Regions from separate parts of the Cupriavidus sp. FW305-26 genome, predicted to be linked through region 1. Evidence: predicted binding sites of a transcription regulator. Region 1 holds the regulator's gene; each other region holds the start of a gene.

Evidence for each region. The regulator HrcA, encoded in region 1, represses chaperone genes, less so after heat shock. The targets are predictions, from matches to a motif close to TTAGCACTCNNNNNNNNNGAGTGCTAA.
Region 2: a site for HrcA is predicted at 1,608-1,634, ahead of rpoH (RNA polymerase sigma factor RpoH). Genes of this name have one in related genera too.
Region 3: a site for HrcA is predicted at 3,891-3,917, ahead of groES (co-chaperone GroES). Genes of this name have one in related genera too.

What each region holds. Positions count from the first base shown of each region.
Region 1 covers NZ_JBYTAH010000042.1:51,623-61,560, reverse strand. Annotated here, with positions in the region: gene mprA (MprA protease, GlyGly-CTERM protein-sorting domain-containing form) at 1-870, opposite strand, end outside; gene AC3WQZ_RS21810 (hypothetical protein) at 979-1,428, opposite strand; gene recN (DNA repair protein RecN) at 1,483-3,237, opposite strand; gene AC3WQZ_RS21800 (NAD kinase) at 3,304-4,221, opposite strand; gene hrcA (heat-inducible transcriptional repressor HrcA) at 4,324-5,358, shown strand; gene hemH (ferrochelatase) at 5,465-6,580, shown strand; gene AC3WQZ_RS21785 (RNA-binding S4 domain-containing protein) at 6,577-6,972, shown strand; gene AC3WQZ_RS21780 (hypothetical protein) at 7,041-7,214, opposite strand; gene grpE (nucleotide exchange factor GrpE) at 7,490-8,050, shown strand; gene AC3WQZ_RS21770 (thioredoxin family protein) at 8,139-8,567, shown strand; gene AC3WQZ_RS21765 (phospholipase A) at 8,574-9,866, opposite strand.
Region 2 covers NZ_JBYTAH010000066.1:29,704-39,641, forward strand. Annotated here, with positions in the region: gene AC3WQZ_RS28195 (SCO family protein) at 1-497, shown strand, start outside; gene rpoH (RNA polymerase sigma factor RpoH) at 604-1,530, opposite strand; gene AC3WQZ_RS28205 (pirin family protein) at 1,871-2,746, shown strand; gene ybiB (DNA-binding protein YbiB) at 2,766-3,758, opposite strand; gene AC3WQZ_RS28215 (ABC transporter ATP-binding protein) at 3,868-4,671, opposite strand; gene ntrB (nitrate ABC transporter permease) at 4,690-5,595, opposite strand; gene AC3WQZ_RS28225 (CmpA/NrtA family ABC transporter substrate-binding protein) at 5,647-6,957, opposite strand; gene AC3WQZ_RS28230 (ANTAR domain-containing response regulator) at 7,323-7,970, opposite strand; gene AC3WQZ_RS28235 (fumarylacetoacetate hydrolase family protein) at 8,224-8,925, shown strand; gene maiA (maleylacetoacetate isomerase) at 8,930-9,577, shown strand; partial or broken gene ftsY (signal recognition particle-docking protein FtsY) at 9,595-9,938, opposite strand, start outside.
Region 3 covers NZ_JBYTAH010000060.1:25,257-35,194, reverse strand. Annotated here, with positions in the region: gene AC3WQZ_RS26800 (metallophosphoesterase) at 1-433, shown strand, start outside; gene AC3WQZ_RS26795 (fimbrial protein) at 475-1,434, opposite strand; gene groL (chaperonin GroEL) at 1,816-3,459, opposite strand; gene groES (co-chaperone GroES) at 3,506-3,796, opposite strand; gene AC3WQZ_RS26780 (hypothetical protein) at 4,195-4,614, shown strand; gene AC3WQZ_RS26775 (MltF family protein) at 4,794-6,335, shown strand; gene AC3WQZ_RS26770 (hypothetical protein) at 6,355-6,642, opposite strand; gene AC3WQZ_RS26765 (xanthine dehydrogenase family protein molybdopterin-binding subunit) at 6,899-9,157, opposite strand; gene AC3WQZ_RS26760 ((2Fe-2S)-binding protein) at 9,174-9,638, opposite strand.

The DNA.
Region 1 (9,938 bases):
GGCATCGACGGTATCGGACAGCAGCGCGCCGCAGCGGCCCGAGACGCGCACCGGCAGGATGCGCGCGTTCCAGTCGACGCCCGCGATGTCCTGCGCGTTGTTGGTCAGCGCGCCCAGCACGCTGGCGACACGGGTGCCGTGCCAACTGTTGGGCTCGGTCGTCGGGGCCGGCGATCCACCCGGGCACGAGAAACCCGCTGTCACGTTGTCGCCGGCATCGGTGGCATCGGCGTCGCGGCCATCGCCGTCATTGGAAATGGTGCTGCTGCTGATGAAGTCGTAGCCAGGCAACACGCGCGCCGCCAGGTCGGGGTGCGGCAGGATGCCGGTGTCCACCACCGCGATCACCACGCCGCTGCTGCCGCGGCTGCGGTCCCACGCGCGCGGCAGGTTGACGCCGCCCACCGCCGTGCCGGTACCCATCAGGTAAGGCTGGCGCGAGATGAACTCGGAATCGTTGGGCAGGGTGTCGTGCAGCTTCAGCCAGCGGTCGGGCACGGCATCGGCGATGCGCGGGTCCTGGCGCAGCCGGGCCGCCGCGCCTTCCGGGTCGGCTGCCAGTGCGTCGGGGACCTGCAGCAGTTGCAGGTTGCCGCCCATGGCGCGGCGCGCCGTGACGGCAATGCCGGTGCGCGCGCTCAGCTGCTTGAGCGCATCCGCCGCGGCTGCAGGCGTCTTGCTTGTGCCATCGGCGCCGTCACGCCAGCGCACGATGATCTGGCCGGTGTAGGCGGGTGCGGCATGGACGCCGGCAGCCAGTGCCGCGCTGGCCGGTATTGCGCCGCACACAGCGGCGGCGGCGATGACGATGGCCCGCCAGCGGCGGGCCACGGGGCTGCTACGGAAGTCGGACTGCGCGGGTTGCGGCATGCATACCTCCTGGGGCGTAGCGCGCGGGGGGCTTGTTATGTAGCGAATACGATTCAGCGTCGTTGCGCAAGGGCGACTGAAGGCTTAAGAACCGTCCTGCAGTCGGGCTCAGCTCTGCGGCATGTCGCGGCTGGTGGGAATGTTGCGGTTAGGCTTGAGCACGCGGTCGGGCTCGGCGGTCTCGATGCGGGGCGTGGCGCGCAGGGTTTCGACCGCCTGGTCGATGGTGGCATCCGCCGACGGCGAGATCGCGGTGACCAGCCAGACGCCGCCGGACATCGGGCGCTTGACCACATAGCGGATCGGGCCCTTGATCCCGGCCAGCAGCTTGCCGGCGTCCTCCGACAGGTTCACCGCGGGCGGCTTGAAGCGCACCATGATGTCGCCAAGAGAACGGTCATCGCTGATGCTGCCCGGCGGCGGGGCCGAGGACTTGGGCTGGGCCTGGCAGGCGGACAGCGCCAGCAGTGCGGCCGATGCGGCGGTGACGATGGCCAGCACGGCGCGCAGCGATGCGCGCGGTCGTTGCCGGAGGCCGGCTTGCGCTTGGCGGGTCATGGTGAAGCTCCTGTCAGTGTATGGATTGGCGCACGTGCGGGGCGGGCGGGGCCGTCAGCCGGCGGCGCGGCGGCTGCGCCGGCCATCCTTGCCGCCCGCGCCGCGCGCGGGCTGGCTGCCCTGGCCGCCGGCCATGCCTTGCGCCAGCATTTCTTCTGCATGTTGCAGTGTGGTGGCGGTGACGGTGGCGCCGCCCAGCATGCGCGCGGTCTCGACCACGCGCCCGGCGGGGTCCAGCACCCTGATGCGCGAGCGCGTGACCGAACCGTCGCCCGCATCGGTGGTTTCCTTGCTCACCAGCAGGTGCGTGCCGGCCTGCGCCGCCACTTGCGGCAGGTGCGTCACGCACAGCACCTGGCGCGCGCGGCCCAGCTCCTGCAGGCGCCGGCCGACCACCTCGGCCACCGCGCCGCCGATGCCGGTATCGACCTCGTCGAAGATCAGCGTGGGCGTGGGCGAGGCTTCGCTGGTGATCACCGAGATCGCCAGGCTGATGCGCGCCAGCTCGCCGCCCGACGCCACCCGGGCCAGCGGCCGCGGGCTCACGCCGGCATGGCCGGCGACCAGGAATTCGACCTGCTCGAGCCCGTGGCTCTGGCCTTCGTCGAGCGCATTGAGCGCGGCGACAAAGCTGCCGCCGGCCATCGACAGGCCCTGCATGGCGTCGGTGACCGCGGCGGACAGCGCCTGCGCCGCCTGCTTGCGGGCATGGCTGAGATGCTGCGCCAGGGTCAGGTAGGCGGCCTTGGCCGCGGTCTCGCGCGCCATCACCTTGTTCAGGTCCTGCGCGGCCTGCAGGTCGTCCAGTTGCTGGCGGCGGGCCACCAGCTCGTCGGGCAGCTGCTCGGGCGGCAGGCGGTACTTGCGCGCGGTGGCGTGCAGCGCCTGCATGCGTTCGTCGACCGCCTGCAGCCGCTCGGGATCGAGTTCGAGCCGGTCGACATAGCGCGTGAGCGAGTGCGCGGCTTCCTCGGCCTGCATCTGCGCGGGCTCGAGCGCGGCCAGCACGTCGCGCAGCGCGCCGTCGACATCAGCCAGCTGCTGCAGCTTGTGCACGATGGTATTCAGCGCCGACAGCACCGAGCCGTCGGCCTCGGACAGTGCGTCCAGCGCGGCGCGGCTGCCGTCGATCAGGCCGGCGGCATGCGACAGCCGGTTGTACTCGGACTGGATCTCTTCCCATTCGCCCGGCTGCGGGTTGAGCTTGTCCAGTTCGCCGACCTGCCATTCCAGCCGCTCGCGTTCGAGCTGCATCTCGCGCGACTGGTGTTCCACCGCCTCGCGCTGGCGCACGCAGGCACGCCAGGCGCGCCAGGCCTCGGCCACCGCGCCGGCCTGCTGGGTGAGGCCGGCGTGGGCGTCGAACAGCAGCCGCTGCGCATCGGGGCGCAGCAGCAGCTGGTGCGCGTGCTGGCCGTGGATGTCGACCAGCTGGTCGCCGACTTCGCGCAGCTGCGCCAGGGTGGCGGCGGCGCCGTTGATAAAGGCCTTGCTGCGGCCGCCGGCATCGACCGTGCGGCGCAGCAGCACGGTATGCACGCCGTCTTCCGCTTCGCTGTTGAGCTCGCGCTCGGCCAGCCAGGCATCCAGTGCCGGGTGGGTCGAGAAGGTGGCGCTGACGCTGGCGCGCGGGGCGCCTTCGCGCACCACGCCGGCATCGGCGCGTTCGCCCAGCACCAGCGCCAGGGCATCGATCAGGATGGATTTGCCGGCGCCGGTCTCGCCGGTGAAGACGGTGAAGCCAGTGGTGAAGTCCAGGTCGAGCGTATCGACGATGACGAAATCGCGGATGGACAGGCTGCGCAGCATCGTGGCGTGGAAGGTAGTCGGTCCGATGGGTTCGGGCTCAGGCTTGGAGGGCGGCTTGATACTGGCTCAGAGGCGGTTGTCCTCGGACGGGTATTCGTGCCAGTGCAGCTTCTTGCGCAGCGTGGCGTAGTAGTTGTAGCCGACCGGGTGCAGCAGGTTGATGGTCTTTTCGGAGCGCCGCACCACGATGCGGTCGCCCGGCAGCAGCGAGGTCAGCGACTGCATGTCGAAGTTGACGCTGGCGTCGCGCGCGCTGGCCACCTCGATGGTGACCTCGGCGTCGTGCGGCAGCACGATCGGGCGGTTGGACAGCGCGTGCGGGGCAATCGGCACCAGCACCACGCCCGACAGCGTCGGATGCAGGATCGGGCCGCCGGCGGACAGCGCGTAGGCGGTGGACCCGGTGGTGGTCGACACGATCAGGCCGTCCGAGCGCTGGTTGTACATGAAGTGGCCGTCCACCGACACCGCCAGCTCGACCATGCCGGAGATGCCCGAGCGGTTCACCACCACGTCGTTCAGGGCCAGCGCGGAGAAGATGTTCATGTCGTCGCGCACCACGCGCGATTCCAGCAGCAGGCGGGTCTCGGCCTCATAGCGGCCGTCGAGCATGTCGGGCAGCACGGTGTGCGCGTCTTCCAGCGCGATGTCGGTCATGAAGCCCAGCCGCCCGTGGTTGACGCCGATCAATGGCACGTCATAGCCGGCGAGCTGGCGGGCGATGCCCAGCAGCGTGCCGTCGCCGCCCAGCACCACGGCCACGTCGGCCTGCCGGCCGATCTCCTCGGCGGACAGGGCAGGGTAGGCGGTCAGCCCGGTGGCGAGCGAGGTTTCGCGCTCGAACACCACGTCCTGCCCGTTGCGCAGGATATAAGAGGCGATCTCCTCCAGCGGCCCTTCGATGCCGGCAGTGGAGTACCGGCCCACCAGGGCGACGGTCTTGAACGAAGTGCGCACGGCGCTGGCTTTCGGGGGGGCGGACATGCGTGGATTAGACCATACCGCCATGACGCTTGTCAGCAGGCGCCAGCGAGCGGGCCAGGCCGGCCGCCAGAAGGTCCAAAACTTGCGTAAAATCGGGGCATCATGGATGAACGCTCCAAAACGCTGCTCAAGACCCTGATCGAGCGCTATATTGCCGAAGGGCAGCCGGTCGGTTCCCGCACCTTGTCGAAATACTCGGGGCTGGACCTGTCGCCTGCGACGATTCGCAATGTGATGTCCGATCTGGAGGAAATGGGCTTTATTGCCAGTCCGCACACCTCGGCCGGCCGTATCCCGACCCCGCGCGGCTACCGGCTGTTCGTCGATTCGATGCTGACGGCCAAGCCGCTGGAGCGCAACGCCGACCTGGCCGAGCTGACCGGCCAGATCCAGGACCAGCTCGGCGGCCAGCAGCTGGGGCCGCAGCGCATGATCACGGCGGCGGCGCGCACGCTGTCCAACCTGTCGCACTTCGCCGGCGTGGTGATGACGCCGCGCCGCGCGCAGGCGTTCCGGCAGATCGAATTCATGCGGCTGTCGGACAAGCGCATCCTGCTGATCATCGTCAGCCCCGAGGGCGACGTGCAGAACCGCATCATCCAGACCGAGCTGTCGTACACGCCGGCCCAGCTGATCGAGGCGGCCAACTTCTTCAACTCGCACTATGCCGGCATGAGCTTCGACGCGGTGCGCGGCCACCTGCGGGTGGAACTGCAGGACCTGCGCCGCGACATGTCGCAGCTGATGCAGGCCGCGGTCGAGGCCGGCAGCGTCGCCGAGGACGAGGACGACGACCACGTCTTCATCAGTGGCGAGCGCAAGCTGCTGGAAGTGGAAGACCTGGCCTCCAGCATGGACAAGCTGCGGCGCCTGTTCGACGTGTTCGAGCACAAGACCAGCCTGCTGCAGCTGCTGGACGTGTCCAGCCATGCGCAGGGTGTGCAGATCTTTATCGGCGGCGAAAGCCGGCTGGTGCCGATCGAAGACATGGCGGTCATCACCGCCCCGTACGAGGTCGACGGCCAGATCGTCGGCACGCTCGGCGTGATCGGCCCCACGCGCATGGCGTATGAGCGCGTGATCCCCATCGTCGACATCACCGCGCGCCTGCTGTCCAGCGCCCTGAGCCAGAACTAGTGCAAAGACTGGCTGGTCTGACAAGCGGCCCCATTCCTGCCGAGCGCGGCAATCGCCGGTGCGCCGCACCGGCGCCATCCCGGCACCGTGTCAACCCGGAAGCGACATGACGTTTTCTCCCGAACCGGCCTACCAGCACGGCCACGCGCCGCGCACGGCGATCCTGCTGGTCAACCTGGGCACCCCGGACGCTCCCACGCCCAAGGCGGTGGGGCGCTACCTGAAGGAGTTCCTGTCCGACCCGCGCGTGGTCGAGATCCCGCGCGCGGCCTGGCTGCCGCTGCTGCATGGGGTGATCCTGCCGCTGCGTTCGCGCGCCTCGGCGCTGAAATACGAATCGATCTGGCTGCGCGAGGCCCATATGACGGGCTCGCCGCTGCTGGTCTACAGCGAGCGCCAGGCCCATGCGCTGCAGCGGCTGATGAACCAGCACGGCCATGAGGTGACGGTCGCGTGCGCAATGCGCTACGGCAACCCGTCGATCGCCTCGGTGCTGGAGGCGCTGCGCCGGCAGGGCTGCGAGCAGGTGCTGGTGCTGCCGATGTATCCGCAATACTCCGGCACCACCACGGCCACGGCCTTCGACGAGGTGTTCCGGGTGCTGGGCCAGTGGCGCAACCAGCCCGAGCTGCGGCTGGTCAAGCATTTCCATGACCATCCGGCCTATATCTCGGCGCTGCACCAGCAGGTCGGCGCCTACTGGGCGCGCCACGGCATGCCGGACTTTGCCCGCGGCGACAAGCTGATCCTGTCGTTCCATGGTGTGCCGCGGCGCACGCTGGAGCTGGGCGACCCCTATCACTGCGAATGCCTGAAGACCGGCCGGCTGCTGGGCGAGGCGCTGGGCCTGCAGCCGGGCCAGTACCAGGTGACGTTCCAGTCTCGTTTCGGCAAGGCGGAATGGCTGCAGCCGTACACCGCGCCGACGCTGGCCGAGCTGGGCAAGGTCGGCGCGGGCCGGGTCGATGTCTTCTGTCCCGGCTTTCCGGCCGACTGCATCGAGACCCTGGAGGAAATCGCCATGGAAGGGCAGACCGAGTTCAAGGTCGCGGGCGGCAAGGATTTCCACTTCATCCCGTGCCTGAATGACGCCGATCCGTGGGTCGCGGCCATGGCCGAGATCGCGCTGCAGCACCTGCAGGGCTGGCCGCTGGCCACGCCGCATCCGCATGAACTGGAAGCACGGCGCACGCGCGCCCAGACCCGGGGAGCGGCGGCATGAATGTCGACTTTGAGCCGGATGCGCGCCAGCGCATCGACAAATGGCTGTGGTGCGCGCGCTTCTTCAAGACGCGCTCGCTCGCGGCCGAAGCGGTGGAGCGCAGCAAGGTGACCGTCAACGGCCAGCCATGCAAGAACTCGCGCGAGGTGAAGCCCGGCGACATGGTGGTGCTGGAAGCGCACCAGCAGCGCTGGGAACTGGTGGTGAAAGGCATTGCCCCGGCGCGCGGGCCGGCGCCGGTGGCGCAGACGCTGTACGAGGAAAGTGCCGAAAGCCAGTCGCGCCGGCTGGCCGACGCCGAGCGCCGGCGCCTGCAGCCGGAGCCGTCCGCGCAGATCCAGGGGCGCCCGACCAAGCGGGACCGGCGCCGCATCGACCACCTGAAGAGCTGAAATGACAATGCGGCGGCACCGGGAAGCCCCCGCTGCCGCCGCGCGCTTGGACCAGGGTCAGGTGGCGCTTATTCCTGCGTGACTTCCTGGCTGACGATAGGGACGATGTAGTGCTTGAACACCGCCTTGCCGCTGCCATACTCCGTATCGCGCGGGGTGAATGCGCCGGAAAGGCAGATAAAGACGGTCATGACCGCCAATGCGGCCACAAGGCAGAGTGTCACGACTGGCAGCTTATGCATGGCCAACCTTCCGGAAGAGGCACAAAGATGAACCATCTCCACAACCCCCGGCATTTTTGTCATTTTTATTACTGGGAATCTTAGTGATTGCGATGCAGCAAAGCAATAAGGCGTCGATTGCATATGCCTGGCCTTTGTAACCGTGTGTTTCCGCGTCACGCCAGCGCCACTCTTGAAAACCTGCGCCTTGCCACCACCTGCACGGAACACGCGCCGATTTACCACCCGCGGCCAGGCCCATGGCGGGCCGCGACAATGCATTGATACGGATCGACATGGAAGAACAGAAGCAGACGCCAACCACCCAGACGCCTACGCCCGCTGGCGATGAGGCGGCCAACGCCAGCCAGGAGGCCGGCGCGCCGGAAACCGCTGCCGTGGACGACGTGGCGGCCCAGCTGGCCGCCCTGGAAGCCAAGGCGCGCGAGCATTACGACCTGTATATGCGCGCCGTTGCCGAGGGCGAGAACATCCGCCGCCGGGCGCAGGAAGATGTCGCCAAGGCGCACAAGTTCGCCATCGAGAACTTCGCCGACAACCTGCTGCCGGTGATGGACAGCCTGCAGGCCGCGCTGGCCGACGGCTCGGGAGATATCGCCAAGCTGCGCGAAGGCGTCGAGCTGACCGCGCGCCAGCTGGCCGCCGCCTTTGAGCGAGGCAAGATCGTTGAACTCAACCCGGTGGGCGAAAAATTCGACCCGCACCGCCACCAGGCCATCTCGATGGTGCCGGCGGACCAGGAACCCAATACCGTGGTGACCGTGCTCCAGCGCGGCTACACCATTGCCGAGCGCGTGCTGCGGCCGGCTCTGGTGACGGTGGCGGCACCGAAATAAGGCCGCCTGGGGCGGCGGCGTGCCGTCCTGGATCGCGACCTGACGCCCGGTGCCGGCTGGCCCGGGCGTTTGTCATTCTGGAGCGAGCATGACCACTGAACCAGGCGCTGGCCCGGCGACATTCCCGGTCCCCCACCTCGACCACCGCGCCTTCGAGGCATTCGGCATGCGCGAGGTCGATGACGGCAGCATCGACGCCGCCATCGCCGCTGCGGGCGATGCGCTGGTGTGCGTGTTCTTCTGGGGGGAGGACTGCTTCAACTGCGAGATGGCCAAGAAGGCCATGCTGGCCAACCCCGAACCGATCCGCGCGCTGGAACTGCGCTGGCTGCATGCCAACGTCTACGCGCATCCCGGGCTGGGCCGGCGCTTTGGCCTGCATGGCATCCCGGTGTTCATGTTCTTCCGGAACGGCAAGAAGCTGGGCCGCGCCACCGGCTGGCATGGCCACGGCCAGTTTGCCGCCGCGGTGGCCAATGCGCGGCTCAAGGCCAGCGGCAAGCCGCTGGCCGGCTGAGTGGGTTCAGCGGGACAGCGCGTAGCCGATGCGGAACTGCCACGGCAGCTTGTGGTTGTAGTCCAGCAGGCTCTCGCCATAGCCGACGAAGTAGCCCGCCATCAGGTAGCCCGCGGTGCCGGGGATCAGCCGCGCCATCGGGTAGGTCAGCTGCGCGTCGACGCTGCCGTACCACTTGCGCGTGCCCTTGCGCAGCGTGGCGGAGAACTCCCATGAGTCCGGGCGCCCGTAGGCAATGCCCAGGTCCATGAAACCGCGGTAGTGGGCGATGTCGGGGTTGTCGCCCTTTTCCACGTAGGCGTAGAGCTTGGGCGCGACGCGCCAGTGCCAGTCGTTCTGGTCGCCAAAGTAGAAGGTCGGCTTGACGAAGACCGTATTGATGCTGCGCGAGTCGTCGCCGTTGCGGCCATTGGATTCATGCTCCAGGCCGGCCGCCAGCGACAGCCGGCTGATGGCGTTGTTGCGCACGCCGGTATCCGACAGGTAATAGAACAGGCTGGGCCGGTAGTTGGTGTCGCGGAACGGCTTGGACTGCTCGGACAGGTCCCATAGCGAGAACTGGGTGTAGGCCACGTAGAGGTTGTCGAACAGACGCTTCGACGCCGGATCTTCGCCCTGGAAGAGGCGGTACTTGAAGCTCAGCTGGAACTTGGCGTTGGCCCCGTCATGCGCGCCGACCATGAAATACATCGGGTCATGGAACGATAGCCGGGCGCTGTCGCGCAGGTCGGCCGGAGCGGGTGCGGCAGCGTCGGCGGTGGTGACCGGGGTCACCGGTACGGCGGCTTCGGTGGCCGGCTCCAAGCCGTTCGCTGCCAGCGCCTTGCCGGCAACCGGCGGCTCAGCGGTGGCGGATTCACCGGGCCGCGGCAGGCGGTTCAGCGTCAACAGCACCGGCGCGGCGTCGATGCCGGTGGCATCCAGCCGCACCTGGCCGCGCAGGGCCGGCGGCAGCGCCACCGTGTAGCGGATCGCGCGGTGCTCGCCGCGGCGCAGGTTGACCACGGCCGGGCCCGAGTCTTCGCGCCACAGCACCAGCCGCACCGGCGCCTGCAGGTCGCCCGAGGCGGTCACTTCGAGCGTGTCGGGAATACGGTAGCGGCGCGTGGCGTCGTCGGCGCTGACCACCAGCGTCAGCGTGAGCGGCTGGTTGCCGTCGATCACGCGCGGCGGCTGCAACAGCGCCACGCCGGCGTGGCCGGCGAGGGGGCAGGCCAGCATCAGCGACAGGCAGAGCGGGGCAACGGCGCGGCCGGCGGGCGCGAGCCGGCGCCGGCGGGGGAGGGTAATACGGGACATGGCTTGCGGGCACCGCGCCGCCATGTGACGGCAACGCGGCTAGGGAAAATGCGGACCCGCAAAGACTACCAC
Region 2 (9,938 bases), on a different contig from region 1:
TCACCGGCGCGGCGGACTTCGGCAAGGACTTCTCGCTGACCGACCATCACGGCAAGGTGCGCACCATCGCCGACTTCAAGGGCAAGGCGGTGGTGATGTTCTTCGGCTACACCCACTGCCCGGACGTGTGCCCGACGACGATGGCCGAACTGAAGGCGGTGATGGAGAAACTGGGCCCGGATGCCGACCGCGTGCAGGTGCTGTTCGTCACGGTCGACCCGGAACGCGACACGCAGGCGCTGCTGGCGCAGTACGTGCCGGCCTTCGATGCGCGCTTCCTGGGGCTGCGCCCGGCCGACGAAGCCGCACTGCAGAAGTTGACCAAGGACTTCAAGGTGTTCTACGCCAAGGTGCCGGGCAGCTCCCCGAACAACTACACGGTGGACCACTCCGCGGGCAGCTATGTGTTCGACCCGGACGGCAAGCTGCGGCTGTTCATCCGCCACGGCCAGGGTCCGGATCCGATCGCGCACGACCTGAAACAGCTGCTGTCGTGACGTGAAAGGGTGGGAAGGGGTGCGGCATAAGGTCGCACTCACCCTCTCGCGGGCAACAAAAAGGCCGGTCCAGTGGACCGGCCTTTTGCATGGCTGGGGGTGCGGATCAGGCGAACGCCTGCAGCGCCCCCTTCATCTTCTTCATGGCCGCGGCCTCGATCTGGCGGATGCGCTCGGCCGAGACGCCGAACTCGTCAGCCAGCTCATGCAGCGTGGAGCCGCCCGAGCCATCGTCTTCGACGTGCAGCCAGCGCGCCTCGATGATGCGGCGGCTGCGTTCGTCCAGCTTGCCCAGCGCTTCTTCCAGGCCCTCGACCTGCATGCGGTCGTGGCGCTTGGCTTCCAGCACGCGGGTGGGCTCGTTGTGGTTGTCCGCCAGGTAGGCGATGGGGGCGAATTCCTCTTCGCCGTCGTCGATCTGGCCTTCCAGCGCCAGGTCACCGCCCGACAGGCGGGTTTCCATCTCCATCACTTCTTCGGGCTTGACGTTCAGCTCGCGCGCCACGGCCTCGACCTGCTCCGGCGTGAACGTGTGCGCGCCCTGCTTGTGGCTGCGCAGGTTGAAGAACAGCTTGCGCTGGGCCTTGGTGGTGGCCACCTTGACCATGCGCCAGTTCTTCAGCACGTATTCGTGGATCTCGGCCTTGATCCAGTGCATCGCGTACGACACCAGGCGCACGCCCTGGTCGGGGTCGAAGCGCTTGACCGCCTTCATCAGGCCGATATTGCCTTCCTGGATCAGGTCGGCGTGGGGCAGGCCGTAGCCCAGGTACTGGCGGGCGATCGACACCACCAGGCGCAGGTGGGACATCACCATCTGGCGGGCAGCGTCAACGGAATCGTGGTCGCGGAGCTCGCGCGCCAGGCGCTGCTCTTCCTCCGCGGTCAACAGCGGAATCCGGTGGACAGCCTGGATATAGCTGTCGAGGTTGCCAACGGTGGCCGGGAAGGTCAGCGCGAAGCTGCCCGTGCTCCGGGGTGCCGTCGGCAGACGGTTATTCAGGGTTTGGTCGGCAGACAAGACTGCGTTCACTCAATGGCTCCTTTCGCATCCGGCGGTTCGGTTGCCGGGGTGCCGCGCCTGTTGGGGCGGTGGCACTGCAACACATATTAGCACTCAGGCCGGGTGAGTGCTAATTGGAGCCCCGATGGTCGTGATAGTTCCTCTCGATTGCTCTTGCTGCTGGCATAGCTACCTATCAATTCGAGCGGCGGGAACGATACCCACGGTTCGGCGCACTGGATGTTAGAGCGGTGCCGGGCACGGGGGTTCTGCCCGCTGCTGCAATGATTTGTTGCAGCAGCGGCTACACTCGACCAAGCTGCGGCGCGCTGGCATCCTTGCAAGCCTCTCTCATTCCACCGGAGGAGTTATGTCTGCTATCGAACACTTGCTCAAGCCGCATGTGCGCGACCTGGGCGATTTTACCGTGCGCCGGCTGTTGCCCGCCGCCGCCACCCAGACCGTTGGTCCGTTTATCTTCTTCGACCATATGGGGCCGGTGCAACTGCCGCCGGGCGGCGGAGCCGACGTGCGCCCGCATCCACATATCGGACTGGCCACGGTCACTTATCTGTTCGAGGGCGAGATCATCCACCGAGACAGCCTGGGCAGCGACCAGGCGATCCGCCCGGGCGATGTCAACTGGATGACCGCCGGGCACGGCATCGTGCACTCGGAGCGCTCGCCCGAGCATGTGCGCCCCGCCGGGGCCCGCCTGCACGGCATCCAGACCTGGGTGGCACTGCCGCAGGAGCATGAGGGTGCCGAGCCGTCGTTTTTCCACCATCCCGCCGCCACGCTGCCACGGATCGAGCGGCCGGGTGTGCGCATGGTGGTGATTGCCGGCGATGCCTTTGGCCAGGTCTCTCCGGTCAAGGTCTTCAGCCGCACCCTGTACGTGGCGATCGAGCTGGATGCGGGCGCGAGCGTGGAGATCCCGGCCGATCATGCCGAGCGGGGCATCTATCCGGTGGACGGGGCGGTGGCGCTCGACGGCGAGCCGCTGCCGGCCGAGCATATGGTGGTGCTCACGCCGGGCCAGCCCGCAACGCTGACGGCCACGACGCCGTCGCGCGTAATGCTGCTGGGCGGCGACCCGACCGACGGGCACCGCTTCATCTACTGGAATTTCGTTGCCAGCAGCAAGGTGGCGATCGAGGCCGCCGCCCAGCGCTGGGAGGACGATCAGTTCCCGCACGTGCCGGGCGAGACCGAGCGCATCCCGCTGCCCCCGCGCAAGCCCTGACAGCGGTCCCGGGGCTGGCTCAGACCGGGCTGGCCCAGGTCACGCGAGTGCCTTGCCGCAGGCATTCGCGGATGGCCTCGACCTGGATCGCGATCGGTGCCGGCACCGGCGCCGCGCCGTCCAGCACGCGCCGGATCCAGGCCACGGTCTGGCCGGCGTCGCTGCCGGGCGGCAGTTCAGGCACTTCGGCCAGCGAACCAACAGCCGGATCGACCAGCGTCTGCTGGTGCCCCTCGTGCAGCCAGTCGATGCGGCTGGTGCGGCGCGCATCGGCCACCACTTCGCCCTCGGTGCCGCGTGCCAGCAGCACGTTGGCGGGTTCATGCGAGAAGTAGTCGGTCAGCGTCTCGCGGTATTCGGGGTGGGTGTAGCTGTACAGGCGCAACCCTTCCGCGGGCGAATGCTCGCCCACCGGCTGCAGCATCTTGGCCACCGTATGCGCCGAATTGCGCAGGCCGATCACGGTGCGCCGCTCCAGCAGCTGCGACAGCCCGGGCGACAGCACATCCACCGGCAGCACCGCCAGCGGCCCGAGGTCGCTGCTCTCGCGCAGCCGTGCCGAGGCGTCGCCGGTAGTCGCGCACAAGGGCACGCCCAGCGCCTCGAACAGCGCCATGCTGGTCACGCGGCCATTGAACAGGCGCGTGCCGTGCACCAGCACGGGGACATCTTCGCGCGCCAGCAGCAGCGCCAGCAGCGGCACCAGGTTGGGTTGCTTGCGCGCACCGTTGTAGCTGGGGATCACCACCACCTGCCGGTCAGGCGGCGCCGGCAGCGGCTGGCAGTGCGCATGGGCGGCTTCCAGCATGCCGGCCAGCTCGTGCGGGGCCTCGCCCTTGATGCGGTAGGCCATCAGGATGGCGCCGAGCTCCAGGTCCGAGACGCGCCCGGCCAGCATGGCGTCGAACAGGGCCTGCGCGTCTTCGCGCGGCAGCGCCCGCGCGCCGTTGACGCCGCGGCCGATCTCCTTGATATAGCGGGCAGCAGGGAAGGACGTGGCTGGCGTGGTCATGGCGGCGTGGGGGTAGTCTGTTCTGGGCTCATGATAGCGGAGCCAGGCCGCCGCGCCCATCGCCGCCTGTGCCACATAGGGCCGCCCACCGGCACGCGGCCGGCGGGCACTACGCGGCTTCCTGCAGCGCCGGGTTGCGCTGCTTGCGGTAGAGGAAGTCCAGCACCGCGGTGCGGCAGGCGTGGTAGGCCTTGTCGTCGGCCAGCGCGACGCGGTCGCGCGGACGCGGAAGCTCCACCTTCAGGATCTCGCCGATGGTCGCGGCCGGACCGTTGGTCATCATGATGATGCGGTCGGCCAGCAGCACGGCCTCGTCGACGTCGTGGGTCACCATCACCACGGTGCTGCGGGTGCGCGCCACGATCTTGATCAGCTCGTCCTGCAGGTGCGCGCGCGTGAGCGCATCGAGCGCGCCGAAGGGCTCGTCCATCAGCAGCACCTTGGGCGCCATCGCCAGCGCGCGGGCAATGCCCACGCGCTGCTTCATGCCGCCGGAGATCTCATGCGGATACTTGTTCTCGGCGTGCGTCAGGCCCACCAGCGCCAGCGTGTCGTGCGTGCGCGCCTTGAGCTGCGGCTTGCTCTCGCTGGCGGCGAAGACGCGCTCCACGCCCAGGTAGACGTTCTCGAAGCACGTCAGCCACGGCAGCAGCGAATGGTTCTGGAACACCACCGCGCGCTCCGGCCCCGGCCCGGCGATCTCGCGCCCGGCGCAGATCAGCGCGCCGGTGGTGGGCGTGGCCAGTCCCGCGACCAGGTTCAGCAGCGTGGACTTGCCGCAGCCTGAATGGCCGATCAGCGTGATGAACTCGCCCTCGGCGATATGCAGGTTGATATCGCGCAGGGCGACGAACGGGCCCTTGCGGGTCTTGAAGGTCTGGCCGACGTTTTCGATGCTGACGAACTTGTCCATGGCGATTCTCCCCGCGTGTCAGTTGGTGCCGTAGCTGAAGCGCCGGGCCAGCGCCAGCAGCGCATGCTCGAGCAGCAGCCCGATGATGCCGATCACGAAGATCGCGATCACGATGTGCTCGACCTTCAGGTTGTTCCATTCGTCCCACAGCCAGAAGCCGATGCCGGTGCCGCCGGTCAGCATCTCGGCCGCGACGATCACCAGCCACGCGGTGCCGATCGACAGCCGCACGCCGGTCAGCATGTAGGGCAGCACCGCGGGGAACAGCACCCGCGTGAACACCTTCCATTCCGACAGGTCCAGCACGCGCGCCACGTTCAGGTAGTCCTGCGGCACGCGCGTGACGCCGACCGCGGTGTTGATCACCATCGGCCAGATCGAGCAGATGAAGATCGCCCAGATCGCGGCCGGGTTGGCGGCCTTGAACAGCAGCAGGCCGATCGGCAGCCACGCCAGCGGCGAGACCGGGCGCAGCAGGCTGATCACCGGCGCGGTCATCGCGTTCAGGAAGGCGAAGCGCCCGATCAGGAAGCCGGCCGGGATGCCGACCAGCGCGGCCAGGCCGAAGCCCGCCGCGACGCGCGCCAGCGATGCCAGCACGTTCCAGCCGATGCCCTGGTCATTGGGCCCGTTGCGGTAGAACGGGTCGGCAAACAGCGGCACCGCGGCGTTCCATGTGGCCTGCGGCGTGGGAATGGCCGGGATCATCGTGGCGATGCCGTGCCAGGCCAGCACGAACAGGGCAAAGCCCAGTACCGGCGGCACGGCCTTGAGCACCAGCGCGGCGACCGCCTCGCGGCGTTGCGCGCGCCGTGCCTGCGCGGCGATTTCCTGCTCGCGCCGGCGCGCCCGCTCCTTGGTGTCGGGGTCGGCGCTGGCGGCTACGGTTGCACCATCGGGCGTGGGGTGGGCTATGGCATTCACGTCTGGCTCCTTTCGTCAGGGGCACTGCGGATCAGTGGGGGAAGGCTTGCGTCAGGCCTTGATCTTGAAACCGTCGGCGTAGGCCTTGGGGTCCTTGCCGTCCCAGACCACGCCGTCGATCAGCTTGGCGCTGCGCATGTCGCTCTTGGGCAGCGGCACCTGCGCGGCGGCGGCGGCCTGCTTGTAGACGTCGATGCGGTTGACCTGCCGGGCCACGGCGAGATAGTCCGGATGTTCCTTCAGCAAGCCCCAGCGCTTGTGCTGGGTCAGGAACCACATGCCGTCGGACAGGTACGGGTAGTTGGCGGCGCCGTCCTGGTAGAACTTCATCGCGTCGGGGTCGTCCCAGGTCTTGCCCAGGCCGTTGGTGTAGCGGCCCAGCATGCGGTCCAGGATGATGTCCATGTCGGTGTTGACGTAGGACTTGGCGGCAATGGTCTCGGCGGTCTTGCGGCGGTTGGAGGCCGACGCATCGATGAACTTCGATGCCTCCAGCACCGCGGCCACCATCGCGCGCGCGGTGTTGGGGTATTTCTGCACGAACTCCGCGGTGGTGCCCAGGGTCTTCTCGGGGTGGCCTTTCCAGATGGCCTGCGTGGTCTCGGCGGTGAAGCCGATCTTGTCGGCGATGGCGCGCGCGCCCCAGGGCTCGCCCACGCAGAAGCCGTCCATATTGCCCACGCGCATATTGGCCACCATCTGCGGCGGCGGCACCGTGATGGCCTTGGCGTCCTGCATCGGGTTGATGCCGTTGGCCGCCAGCCAGTAGTACAGCCACATTGCGTGCGTGCCGGTGGGGAAGGTCTGGGCGAAGGTGTAGTCGCGCTTCTCCTTCACCATCAGCGCCTTCAGGCTGGCGCCGTCCTTGACGCCTTTCTCGGCGAGCTTGGACGACAGCGTGATGGCCTGGCCGTTGTGGTTCAGGTTCATCAGCACGGCCATGTCCTTCTTCGGGCCGCCGATGCCCAGCTGCACGCCGTAGATCAGTCCGTACAGCACGTGCGCCGCGTCCAGCTCGCCGTTGACCAGCTTGTCGCGCACGCCGGCCCATGAGGCTTCCTTGGTCGGCGTGATCTTGATGCCGTATTTCTTGTCCAGCCCGAGCGTCGCGGCCATCACCACCGAGGCGCAGTCGGTCAGCGGGATAAAGCCGATGCGCACGTCGGTCTTCTCGGGCGCGTCCGAGCCCGCTGCCCACGCACCGGCGCGCACCAGCGGATCGACCAGCGTCATCACGCTGGCGCCGGCGATGGTGGCAAGCGCGCGGCGGCGGCCGCTGCTGGCCGGCACGGCGTCGGCAGCCGCGTCGGGAACGTGGACGGCTGCGTGCAGCGGCTTGGCAATCCTGAGGCGAGAGGGCATTGCATGGCTCCAAGAAAAAAGGCGTCCCCTCCGCGACCGGCTTCGCCAGAAGACCGGTGCGGCGCAGGGACGCCGTTGTCCGTGGCGTGACGCAGCCCGCGTTGGCCGTGTCCGCCGAAATTGTTGGTCGGCCGCCGTTGGCCGATACCTGCATAACGCAAGGCGTGTGCCAGCCTGTGCAGTGCAGCATTCGAGGGCGGATTTGTGACGGATCGGGGGGAAATGATCGGATGTGGTGCGCGCGCGCTGGCCGCCGCCACATTCGGGGGAGCAGGGGAGGGAGGTGACGCAGCGCGGCAGCGCCAGGAGCGTGCATTGCACCAGTCGCGTGCGGCAGCGCACCACGGCTGGCAGGCGGGAGCGGCTCAGCCCATCACGTCGATCACGCGCTGGGCCGCGTCCACCAGCTTCAGGCCGCGCTCCATCGCCATGCTGCGCAGGCGCTTGTAGGCCTCGTCCTCGCTGAGGCCGCGCGCCTGCATCAGCAGTCCCTTGGCGCGCTCGACCACCTTGCGCTCGGCCAGCTTGAGCCGGGTGGCATCGAGCTCGGCGCGCAGCTGCTGATCCAGTTCGAAGCGTGTGTAGGCGACGTCGAGCACGGTCTTGACGCGCTCGGCGCGCAGGCCGTCGACGATATAGGCGGTGATCCCCGCCGTCAGCGCTGCCTTGATGCGCTGGCTGTCGTCGTTGTCGGTGAACAGCACGATCGGGCGCGGCGCATGCTGGGTCGAGACGCAGACATGCTCGATGGTGTCGCGCGCGGCGGATTCAGACGCGATGATCAGCATGTCGGGCTGGGTGGCCGTGATCACATCCGGCAGGCGCAGGTCGGCATCGACGATCTGGATCTCGGTAAAGCCGGCGCTGACCAGCCCGCCGCGGATGGTCTCGACGTTCAGCGGGTCGGCGTCATGCGGGTCGCGCACGAGCAGGATCCGCAACACCCGGCCGCCGGCAGTGGGCGGGGCAGGTGCGGCAGCGGTGGGCGATGGGGGCGGGTGGCGTCGTGTCATGGCTAGGCTCTGTTGCAGTGCGCCATGCAAGATTCGCGCCGGGTAAGTATCCGGCACCTGCGCCAGTTCGGTGCGCCGGCGCTGCGAGGATGCCTGGATTCATTGTATGCGGTCGTACGCGGAGCCAACTCTCGCGGTGTATCCTGTTGCCCTGCTGCGCCGGGCGCGTCTGCTGGCGACGCCGCGCATGGCTGCTTCCTGCAACCCTGCCCACCCGCGCCGCAGCACCGATCAGAACAATCTGGAGAGATGCATGACCGAATTCGTGTTCGCTCCGGCCGCGCCCGTTGGCGTGCCGGTGCGCGGCAGCAATGCTAGTTTCCCGGTACGGCGCGTGTACTGCGTCGGCCGCAACTATGCTGCCCACGCCCGTGAAATGGGCTCGGACCCCGACCGCGAGCCGCCGTTCTTCTTCTGCAAGCCGTCCGACGCGGTCAGCTACGTCGCCGACGGCACCGAAGGCGCCTTCCCGTACCCGCCGGGCACCAGCAACTGCCACTATGAAGTGGAGCTGGTGGTGGCGATCGGCAAGGGCGGCCGCGACATCCCGGTCGACCAGGCAGCCGGCCACGTGTTCGGCTACGCCGTGGGCCTGGACATGACCCGCCGCGACCTGCAGAACGAATCGAAGAAGACCGGCCGCCCCTGGGAGACCGGCAAGGCCTTCGACCAGTCCGCACCGATCGGCCCGATCGTGCCGGTCTTGGCCATCGGCCATCCGCAGAAGGGCGCAGTGACGCTGGCGGTCAACGGCGTGGAGAAGCAGCGCGGCGACCTGTCCGACCTGATCTGGTCGGTGCCGGAGATGGTGTCGTACCTGTCGAAGCTGTTCGAGCTGCAGCCGGGCGACCTGATCTTCAGCGGCACGCCCGAAGGCGTGGGCCCGGTGGTCAAGGGCGATGTCATGCAGTGCCACGTCGGCGGCGTGGGCGATCTCACCATCAAGGTAGTCTGATCCGATGCTAAAGCTTTACAGCTATTTCCGCAGTTCGGCCTCATTCCGCGTGCGCATTGCGCTGGAACTCAAGGGGCTGGCCTATGACTATGTGCCGGTGCACCTGCTGAAAGAAGGCGGCCAGCAGCTCAAGCCGGAATTCCGCGCCGTGAATCCCGACGGACTGGTGCCGGCGCTCGCCGACGGCGAGCACGTGCTGCAGCAATCGCTGGCCATCGTCGAATACCTGGACGAGGTCCATCCCGAGCCGAAGCTGCTGCCCGGCACGGCGCTGGACCGCGCCTATGTGCGCGGACTGGCCCAGGAGATCGCGTGCGAGATCCACCCGCTGAACAACCTGCGCGTGCTGAAGTACCTGAAGCACACCGTGGGCGTGACCGACGAGGTCAAGGACGCGTGGTACCACCACTGGATCGAGCTGGGCTTTGCGTCGCTGCAGGCCAACCTGGAGCGCGGCGGCAAGGCCGGGCGCTTCTGCTTTGGCGATACGCCCACGCTGGCCGATATCTGCCTGGTGCCGCAGGTATTCAACGCGCAGCGCTTCAATATCGACCTGGCCCGCTACCCGGCGATCGCCAGGATCTATGAAACCTGCATGGAGCTGCCTGCTTTCCAGAAGGCGGAGCCGAAGGCGCAGCCTGACGCGGAATAAGCGTTCGCAACCGGGCCTTACCCCAGCAGCGCTTCGGCGAACTCATCCGCCTTGAACGGCTGCAGGTCCTCCACCTTCTCGCCCACGCCAATGAAATAAACCGGCACCGGGCGCTGGCGCGCGATAGCCGCCAGGATGCCGCCCTTGGCGGTGCCGTCGAGCTTGGTCACGATCAGGCCGGTCAGGCCCAGCGCGTCGTCGAAGGCGCGGGTTTGCTGCAGGGCGTTCTGGCCGGTGTTGGCGTCGATCACCAGCAGCACCTCGTGCGGCGCGCTCGGCATGGCCTTGCTGATCACGCGCTTGACCTTCTTGAGCTCTTCCATCAGGTGCAGCTGCGTCGGCAGGCGGCCGGCGGTGTCGG
Region 3 (9,938 bases), on a different contig from region 1:
CGATGACGCGATGCAGGCTTGCGCGGCTGTGATGCTGGATCACCGCCTGATCGAACTCCACGGCGACGACGGCCGTCCGCGGCATTTCACGCCCCAGGACGCGCTGGCGCGCCACCAGGCCGCGTCGGCCTGGCTGGCGGCGCAACTGGCGCAGCCCTACGATGGCAAGACCGTGGTGGTCACGCATCACGGCCCCGACCTGGGCAGCCTGGACCCGCGCTACTCGCACGACCTGGTCTCGGGCGGCTTCCTGTCGCGCCGGCCCGACCTGGTAGCAAAGGCGGACCTGTGGATCCACGGCCATACCCACACCAGCTTCGACTACTGCATCGACGATTCGCGCGTGGTCTGCAACCCCCGCGGCTACGTCAGCCGCCGCACCGGCGAGCTGGAAAACAAGCGCTTCGACTGGTGCTGCGTGGTTGTGGTCTGACGCGCGCCGGAGCCGGCCTCAGCCCTTGCCGCGCGCATCCCTCAGTTGTAGTTGAAATTGACCGTTGCCACGCTGTCGACCGTGCCTGGCGTGACCGGGCCTACCCGGTAGTACCTCACCCCCAACGGAATGGCCATGGTCATTGCCGCGCCGACATTGCCCATGCCGACATCGGCGTTGAGCGGCAGCGGGGTGCCCGCCGGGCCGCCATTCAGCATCTGCAGGCCAACGCCTTGCGCCGAGCCGTTGTTCCGCAGGACGCTGCCCACGGCGGTGGCATCGCCGCTGATGTTCATCGTGACGATCGACTGGGTGACGCAATTCTCGAGAGTGAGCCCGAATCTCGTCGCGCCCGCGGTCGAGCCGATGGTGGGCAGGGACGAGGCGCTGATCTTGGGCAAGGTAATGACCTGGTTCGCCGTGCCGGCGCTGAGGTTGCAGCTTGGCGGAATGAAGCGGAAGGTCACTGGCGAAGTCATTTGCTCGCCGAACTGGGCCGTCCACGGCCCCGGTCCCGAGCCCCCCGTCCAGCTGTCCTGGTAGCCGAAGCGCATCAGGCTGTCACTGAACGTGCCGCTGGTCAGCACCGTGCTGGTCCGCACCAGGTCCAGCCGGAACCGGAAGGTCTGGGTCGAGGTGCCCAGCGGCATCGTGCAAGGCACCCCGCCCGAAGCCGCCCCCATGCAGTTGGCGCCGAAGTTGTCGCCGCCGTTGGTGCCGTAGCTGGTCGGTGCAATCAGGTTGCCGTCGGGCATGTACATGCGATAGCCCAGTCCCGGCATGGCGGTGGCAAAGGTCTGCTGCGAGATCGAAGTCGCCACCAGCGGCGTCTGCGGCGTGTAGTTCAGGGCCCAGCCATTGGTAGATGGATGCCGCAGTCCGGTGTCGTCGCACGTCACCGTTACGGTAATGGTGGCGCTGGAGATCACCTGGCCGATGCCGGTGGTCTTGCTGATGCTCACCGTGGCCGGCAGGAACGGCGAGGTCACGGTGGTTCCCATGCAGGCAGCATGCGCCTGGGCGTATGCCAGGCACATGAGTGCCGCGCAGGCAAGCACCGAAGGCACGCGCCTGATGCACGCGGTGGCATGAACCAGCCAGCGTCGTGGCGATGTAGTGATTTCGTTTTCCATGGCAGCCATGCTAGGAGGTGGGTTGATCCGGGATTTGCCCGCGGGTTCAATAGGCGGCGATTAGAAATGTAGCCGGCGCCTTCCGCTCCACAAATAGGGCAAGCCTTAGATCAGGGTGAGAGTTTTCTGCGCTCGTGCATGGCAAGGCGCGAGCGTCGCGCTGCCCGGAACGAAAAAACCCCCGCGGGCTCGCACCCGCGGGGGTTTTCCAAGACAGCCTGCCCGTGAGGGCAGTCGGTCGGCGATGAATTACATCATGCCTTCCATGCCGCCCATGCCGCCCATGCCGCCCGGCATTGCCGGAGCCGATTCTTCCTTCGGCGATTCGGCAACTGCGCAGTCGGTGGTCAGCATCAGCGAAGCCACCGAAGCGGCGTTCTGCAGTGCGGTGCGGGTGACCTTGGTCGGGTCCAGCACGCCCATTTCCACCAGGTCGCCGTACTCGCCCGAAGCGGCGTTGTAGCCGTAGTTGCCCTTGCCTTCGATAACCTTGGCAACGACCACCGAAGCTTCTTCACCGGCGTTCAGCACGATCTGGCGCAGCGGCTCTTCCATGGCGCGCAGCACGATCTTGATACCGGCGTTCTGGTCGGCGTTTTCGCCGGTCAGTGCCGAGATCGCAGCGCGGGCACGCAGCAGGGCCACACCACCGCCGGGGACGATGCCTTCTTCCACCGCAGCGCGGGTGGCGTGCAGGGCGTCTTCCACGCGGGCCTTCTTTTCCTTCATTTCGACTTCGGTGGCAGCGCCAACCTTGATCACGGCAACACCGCCGGCCAGCTTGGCCACGCGCTCTTGCAGCTTCTCACGGTCGTAGTCCGAGGTCGCTTCTTCGATCTGGGCGCGGATTTGCTTGACGCGGCCTTCGATCGCAGCTGCGTCGCCGGCGCCGTCGATGATGATGGTGTTTTCCTTGCCGATCTCGATGCGCTTGGCCTGGCCCAGGTCGTTCAGGCCAGCCTTTTCCAGCGTCAGGCCGATTTCTTCAGCGATGACGGTGCCGCCGGTCAGGATGGCGATGTCTTCCAGCATGGCCTTGCGACGGTCGCCGAAGCCCGGGGCCTTGACGGCGGCGGTCTTCAGGATGCCACGGATGTTGTTGACCACCAGGGTCGCCAGGGCTTCGCCCTCGACGTCTTCAGCGACGATCAGCAGCGGGCGGCCGGCCTTGGCCACTTGCTCCAGCACCGGCAGCAGGTCGCGGATGTTGCTGATCTTCTTGTCGAACAGCAGCACGAACGGGTTGTCCAGCTGGACAACCTGCTTTTCCGGGTTGTTGATGAAGTACGGCGACAGGTAGCCGCGGTCGAACTGCATGCCTTCCACGACTTCCAGCTCGTCGGCCAGCGACTTGCCGTCTTCAACCGTGATCACGCCTTCCTTGCCGACCTTGTCCATGGCTTCGGCGATGCGCTCACCGATGGAGGTGTCGCTGTTGGCCGAGATCGCGCCAACCTGGGCGATTTCCTTGCTGGTGGTGGTGGGCTTGCTGACCTTCTTCAGCTCTTCCACGGCGGCGGCAACAGCCTTGTCGATGCCGCGCTTCAGGTCCATCGGGTTCATGCCGGCGGCAACGAACTTCATGCCTTCGCGCACGATCGACTGGGCCAGCACGGTAGCGGTGGTGGTACCGTCACCGGCGTTGTCGCTGGTCTTGGAAGCCACTTCCTTGACCATCTGGGCGCCCATGTTCTGCAGCTTGTCCTTCAGCTCGATTTCCTTGGCCACGGACACGCCGTCCTTGGTCACGGTCGGGCCGCCGAAGCTGCGCTCCAGCACCACGTTGCGGCCCTTCGGGCCCAGGGTCACCTTGACTGCGTTGGCGAGGATGTTCACGCCTTCGACCATCTTGGCACGTGCGGCGTCGCCGAACACTACGTCTTTAGCTGCCATTCTTGAATCTCCTGAAATCTGTACGGGGTGGCGGTCAGTTGGTGAATTACTTGTTCACCACGGCCATGATGTCTTCTTCGCGCATGACCAGCAGTTCCTGGCCTTCCACCTTCACGGCCTGGCCGGCGTACTTGCCGAACAGCACGCGGTCACCGACCTTGACGTCGAGGGCGATGTTGTTGCCCTTGTCATCCTTCTTGCCAGGACCGATTGCCAGCACTTCGCCTTGATCGGGCTTCTCGGCAGCGTTGTCGGGAATCACGATACCGGACGCGGTCTTGGTTTCGTTGTCCAGACGCTTCACGATCACGCGGTCGTGCAAAGGACGCAGATTCATACGGACTCCTAGATACAAAGTGAGTTTTTGATCACAAATCGGCCGGCTACCGAGGCGACGGCCGTCAGAAATGTTCAGGTGTCGCAGGAGGCTGTTAGCACTCACCCCTGACGAGTGCTAATTATAGGGACGGGGTAGGGGCATTTCAAGACGCGGGTGTGATGCGGGTTTTCCCGAGGAGCGGTTGATGCCTTGCGCGGCATGGGCTCCCGGCCGGCAACGACCCGCCTGTAGGAATAATCCCGGCACCCATTCGGGCGTGTGCCTGACAGCGCAACGTGGTGCCGCTACCTAGACTGGGCTTGTCGCCGCGCGCCCGTCTTGGCCGGATGTACGGCGTACGCCGCGCCGAGCGCTTCCGTTGCCGGCGCCTCCGACAGCGACTCTGGAGGTATTCCATGGATACGAAACAGCCTGCTCGCCTTACCCGAATCGCCAGCGTGATTGCCGCAGGCCTGGCTGGCCTCAGCTGCGCTGCGGCCATTGCCCAGACAACCGCCACCCCCGCTACCCCGGCCACGCCGGCAACCCCTGCTGCCCAGGGCATGCCCGCGACCCCGGCGATGCCGGCAACCTCTGCCACGCCGGCAGGCGCCCAGGGCGTGCCGCCCGGCATGACCCAGATCGAACCGCCGAAGGACCCGCTGGTGGAACGCCGCGAGGCGCGCCAGAAGGCCGCCGCCGAGTACAAGGCCAAGAAGAAGGCGGCCAAGGGTGAGTACAAGGAAGAAGTCGGCGCTGCCAAGCAGGAGCGCAAAGTAGAGAACAAGGCAGCCGATGCAACGGCCAAGCAGGAAATGGCCGCACCAAAGCAATAGCGCCAGCCTTTGCGAGACGGGTGGCCGGGATCAGCCGGCCACCTTCTTCGTGCCAGACATACCCCTCCCGTTTGCCCTTCGGCAGCATCCGGACCCTGGCGGCTTGCAAGAGGCAGGATCGCGCCTAGACTCGATACGAGCGAGTCGTGCGCCTTTCTGCCCGGCTTGCCATCTGCGCCATGTCCGCTGCCCACCCACGCCACTGGTTCGCAGGCCTTCTCCTGTCCGGCCTGGTGGGCGCACTCAGCCTGTGCAGCACGTTTGCCGTAGCGCAGCAGAAGCCGGCGCCGGCGTCCGCGCCCGTTGCGGCCCCCGCGGCGAAAGCCGCAACCGGCAAGGCAGATGTCGCCAGGCCGCGCGGCCTCAACCTGGCCAACAAGCCGCGCATGGGCGACTTCGATGTGATGGTCAACAGTCGCGTCATCCGCGTGCTGGTGCCTTACAGCCGCACCCTCTACTTCAGCGACAAAGGCCACGAGCGCGGAATTACCGCAGAACTGGTGCGGGAATTCGAGCGCTACCTGAACAAGACCTACACCAATCGACTTGGCAAGCGCCCGCTCACCGTCATCATCATCCCCACCACGCGCGACCGGCTGCTGCCCGACCTGGCGGCGGGCCTGGGCGATATCGCCGCCGGCAACCTGACCGAGACCGAGGCCCGGCTGAAGCTGGTCGACTTTGCCGCGCCGCGCGACCGCAAGCCGGTGCGCGAGCTGATCGTGACCGGCCCCAAGTCGCCGGCGCTGAAGAGCCTGGACGACCTGGCGGGCAAGACCGTCCACGTGCGCCGCGCGAGCAGCTACTACGACAGCCTGACTGCACTGAACAACCGCCTGCGCCAGTCCGGCAAGGCGCCGATGAAGCTGGTGCTGCTGCCCGATGCCCTTGAAGACGAGGACGTGCTCGAGATGCTGAACGCGGGCCTGCTGGAGATCGTCGTGGTCGACGACTGGAAGGCCGCAATGTGGGCGCAGATCCTGCCTGACATCAAGGTGCGCCAGGACCTGGCGGTGCGTGAAGGCGGCTATGTCGGCTGGGCCTTCCGCAAGGACAGCCCGCAGTTGCGGCAGGTCATTGACGATTTCTATGTCAATTACGTCAAGAAGCAGGGCATGGCGGAATACCTGATCAAGCAATCCATGCGCCGGGTCAAGCAGATCAAGAACAACACCGAGGACGCCGAATACAAGCGCTTCCAGCAGACCGTTGCCTTCTTCGAGAAGTATGGCAAGGACTATGGCTTCGACCCGCTGATGCTGGCGGCACAGGGCTTCCAGGAGTCACAGCTCAACCAGCAGGCGCGCAGCCGCGTGGGCGCCGTCGGCATCATGCAGATCATGCCCGCCACCGGCAAGGAACTGAACGTGGGCAATATCCAGATGGTCGAGTCCAACATCCACGCCGGCGCCAAGTACATGGACCGGCTAATGACGAAGTACTTCCCCGACGCGCATTTCTCGGAATCCAACCGGCCGCTGTTCGCCTTTGCCAGTTACAACGCCGGGCCCGGCAATATCGCCAAGATGCGCAAGGAGGCTGCGGCGCGCGGGCTGGATCCCGACAAGTGGTTCAACAATGTCGAGATCGTGGTGGCGGAGAAGATCGGCATCGAAACCACCACCTATGTGCGCAATATCTACAAGTACTACGCGGCCTACCGGCTCACGCAGGACCGGGAGGCCGCGCGTGAGCGGGCACTGAAGGAAGTCCGGAAGTAGCCCGGCCACGCCGCAAGGATCAGTCGGCCAGTCCGCTGGCGTCGATATAGCCCAGTGCCTCGGTCACGGCGCGGCGCGCCTTGAGCACGTAGCAAACGCGGCGCTCCTGGATCGACAGCGCCAGCACATCGGCCTGCACCAGTTCCAGGAACACGTGGCCGGCGCGCGCCAGGCTCAGCCGTGCGACCTGCGCCAGGTCGGTGGCCGGCAGGCCCGCCTCGCCGGCCTCCAGCAGCGCCCGGCAGATCCGGATCCGCGCGGGCTCGGTCATCAGCGCAAGGGTCAGCGTACTTTCCTGGGTCTCCATGATCACACCTCGGTCTCCGGGCACGCCCCCGGTCCGCGAAACGCGGCGGCAGGGCGGTGCTGGCGTATTTTTTTCCGCGCTGTTCCTTGCGCGCAGTTTTTCCCGTTCTACGCGGCTCGCCGCGCAAACGCAATAGGGTGGAGCCACGGCCCGGCAAAGACTGGTGCGATTACAACAAATAGCGCGTGCCAGCCGCATTCGGGGGATGCGCGATGCGGCTGCACCTCCCCTTCGGCGGCCGGCTGCGGTCAGACCATCAAGCCATCACAAACGGCAATTGCCGCTGGCGCTTGCCCGTCAGCGTGAACAGCGCGTTCGCCACTGCCGGCGCGATCGGCGGCACGCCCGGCTCGCCCAGGCCGGTGGGGTTCTCCTGCGAGGGCACGAAGAACACGTCCACCACCGGCGCATCGGTGATGCGCGGCGGCGGATAGTCCGGGAAGTTGCTGTTCTTCACGGCGCCGTTCTCGATCTCGATGGCAAACCCCGGCTTGGTCATGGCCAGCCCAAAGATGCAGGCACCCTGGATCTGGGCCTCGGCGGACATCGGGTTGACCACGCGGTTGGCATGCACGCCGGCGGTGACGCGGTGCACGCGCGGCTCGCCCTTCACCACCGAGACGTCGACCACGTAGGCCACCACGGTGTTGAACGACTCGTGCACGGCCACGCCCCAGGCATGGCCCTTGGACAGCTTGCGCTTGCCATAGCCGGACTTGTCCACCGCCAGCTGCAGCGCGGCGCGGTGGCGCGCGTGCTTCTTCTCGTCGAGCCGGGCCAGGCGGAATGCCACGGGGTCCTGCTTCGAGGCTGCGGCCATTTCATCGGCCAGCGTTTCCTTGACGAAGGCGGTATGCGTATTGCCCACCGAGCGCCACCACAGCACCGGCACGTCCACCTGCGGATGGTGCACCGACATCTGCAGCGGCAGGTCATAGTCATTCTCGACGATGCCTTCGGTCATGGTGGCGTCGACGCCGTTCTTGACCATGAAGGGCTCGAACGGCGTGCCCTTCAGGATCGACTGACCGACGATGGTGTGCTGCCAGCCCACCACCTTGCCCTGCGCATCCAGCCCGATGCGGGCGCGGTGCAGATGCAGCGGTCGGTAGTAGCCGCCGCGGATATCGTCCTCGCGGCTCCACACCACCTTGAGCGGCTCGGTGTGGCCGGCGGCTACCCAGGCCTTGAGCACGTTGGCCGCTTCCACGATGTAGTCCGAGGTCGGCACCGCGCGCCGGCCGAAGCCACCGCCGGCCATCATGGTGTTGAGCACCACCTTGTCCGGCGCCAGCCCCAGCGTGCGCGCCACCGCGGCCTGGTCGACGGTCTGGAACTGCGAGCCCACCCAGACCTTGACCGACTGCACCTTGCCGCCGGCCACTTCCGGCTGCAGCGTGCAGTTCAGCGGCTCCATCGGCGCGTGCGCCAGGTACGGGAAGCGGAAGTCGGCCTCGATCTTGCGCGCGGCACCGTTGATGGCCGAGCCGATATCCCCGCTCCCCGCGCGCGCCACCGTGCCGGGCTGGCCGGCCAGCCTTGCGTATTCGTCGAAGAGCGCCTGCGACGACACCTTCGAGCCCGCGTCTTCCCACTGGATCTCGAGCGCATCGCGGCCCATCTTGGCCGGCCAGTAGCCGCTGGCAATCACCGCCACGCCACTGCCGCCGCGGTCGACCGGCACCTGCAGCACGCCGCGCACGCCCTGCACCGCGCGCGCCTTGTCGGCGCTGAAGCTCTTGACCTTGCCGCCAAAGCGCGGCGGGCGCGCCACCACGGCCACCACCATGCCCTTCAGGTGCGTGTCGATGCCGAACGGCGTGGTCGCGTCCATCTTGCCGCGCGCATCCAGCCGCGGCGTGGGCTTGCCGACGATACGGAACTGCGACGGGTCTTTCAGCGTAACCCGCTGCGGCACGGGCAGCTCCATCGCCGCCGGCGCCAGTTCGCCGAAGGTGGCCCGGTGGCTGCCGGACGTGACCACGCCCTGCTCCACCTTGCAGCTGGCCGGATCGACCTTCCATTGCTGCGCGGCAGCCGCCACCAGCATGGCGCGGGCGCGCGCGCCCAGTTCGCGGTACTGCTGGAACGAGTGGTTCAGCGCGGTGGAGCCGCCGGTCATCTGCATGCCGAAGCCAGGGTCCTTGTACGGATCGCCGGCCGGCGCCAGCGTGGCGCGCACGTTGCGCCAGTCGGCGTCCAGCTCTTCGGCCAGCGCCATCGGCAACGCGGTGTGCACGCCCTGGCCGAATTCGAGCCGGTTCACGGCCACAGTCACGGTGTTGTCCGGCGCGATGATCAGGAATGCCTGCGGCGCCGGCGGCGGCGCCTTGGGCTTGGCGCCCTCCTGTGCCTGCACCAGCGGGGCCACGCCCAGCGCCAGGCCGCCGCCGGCGAGGCCGGTCAGCTTCAGGAAACTGCGGCGGTCCAGCGTGGCCACGCCGGTGTTCGGACGCGCTTCGCCGCTATTGCCGGCCTGGCCGCCTGCCAGGGCTTCGATGCCTCGGATACGCATATTGGTTTCCTCCCGCTCAGGCCAGCGCACGGGCGGCGTCTTTGATCGCCGCGCGGATGCGCTGGTACGTGCCGCAGCGGCACAGGTTGCCGGCCATGGCCTGGTCGATGTCGGCGTCGGTGGGCCGCGGCTTGGTGCGCAGCAGGCCGATGGCGCTCATCACCTGGCCGTTCTGGCAGTAGCCGCATTGCGCCACGTCGTGCTTGAGCCAGGCGTCCATCACGGCGCGCCCGACCTTGTCAGTGCCGATGCCTTCGATGGTGGTGATGCGCGCGCCGGCAGCCGCGGATACCGGCGTCACGCAGCTGCGCGTAGCCTGGCCGTTGACGTGCACGGTGCAGGCACCGCATGCGGCCATGCCGCAGCCGAACTTGGTGCCGGTCATTTCAAGGTTGTCACGCAGCGCCCACAGCAGCGGCGTGGACGGGTCCACGTCGACTTCACGGGTCTTGCCGTTGACGTTGATATTGAGGGTGGTCATGGGGGGACACTCCTTGGGTACGTTGCCCGCTGGTTCTTTCCAGTGCCCCGCCGGGCGCAATCGTGCGGCGCGCGGGCACTGCCCATGCGCCGCAGCCTGGCGCAAAGGACAAATGAGGATAGTGCAATTTCGGTCACCTTGCCGGACACCATGCGCACTACCCTGCCCCCGAAGCCGTTTTGCACGAACTTTGGGCATGTGGCGGCTGTCCCTCATGAATCCCTTCGCTTTCCGATTTCTGCCGCCGCAACAGTGCCATCGACTGTTCCAGAACACACTTATTCCGGCGCCTCCGCGGCA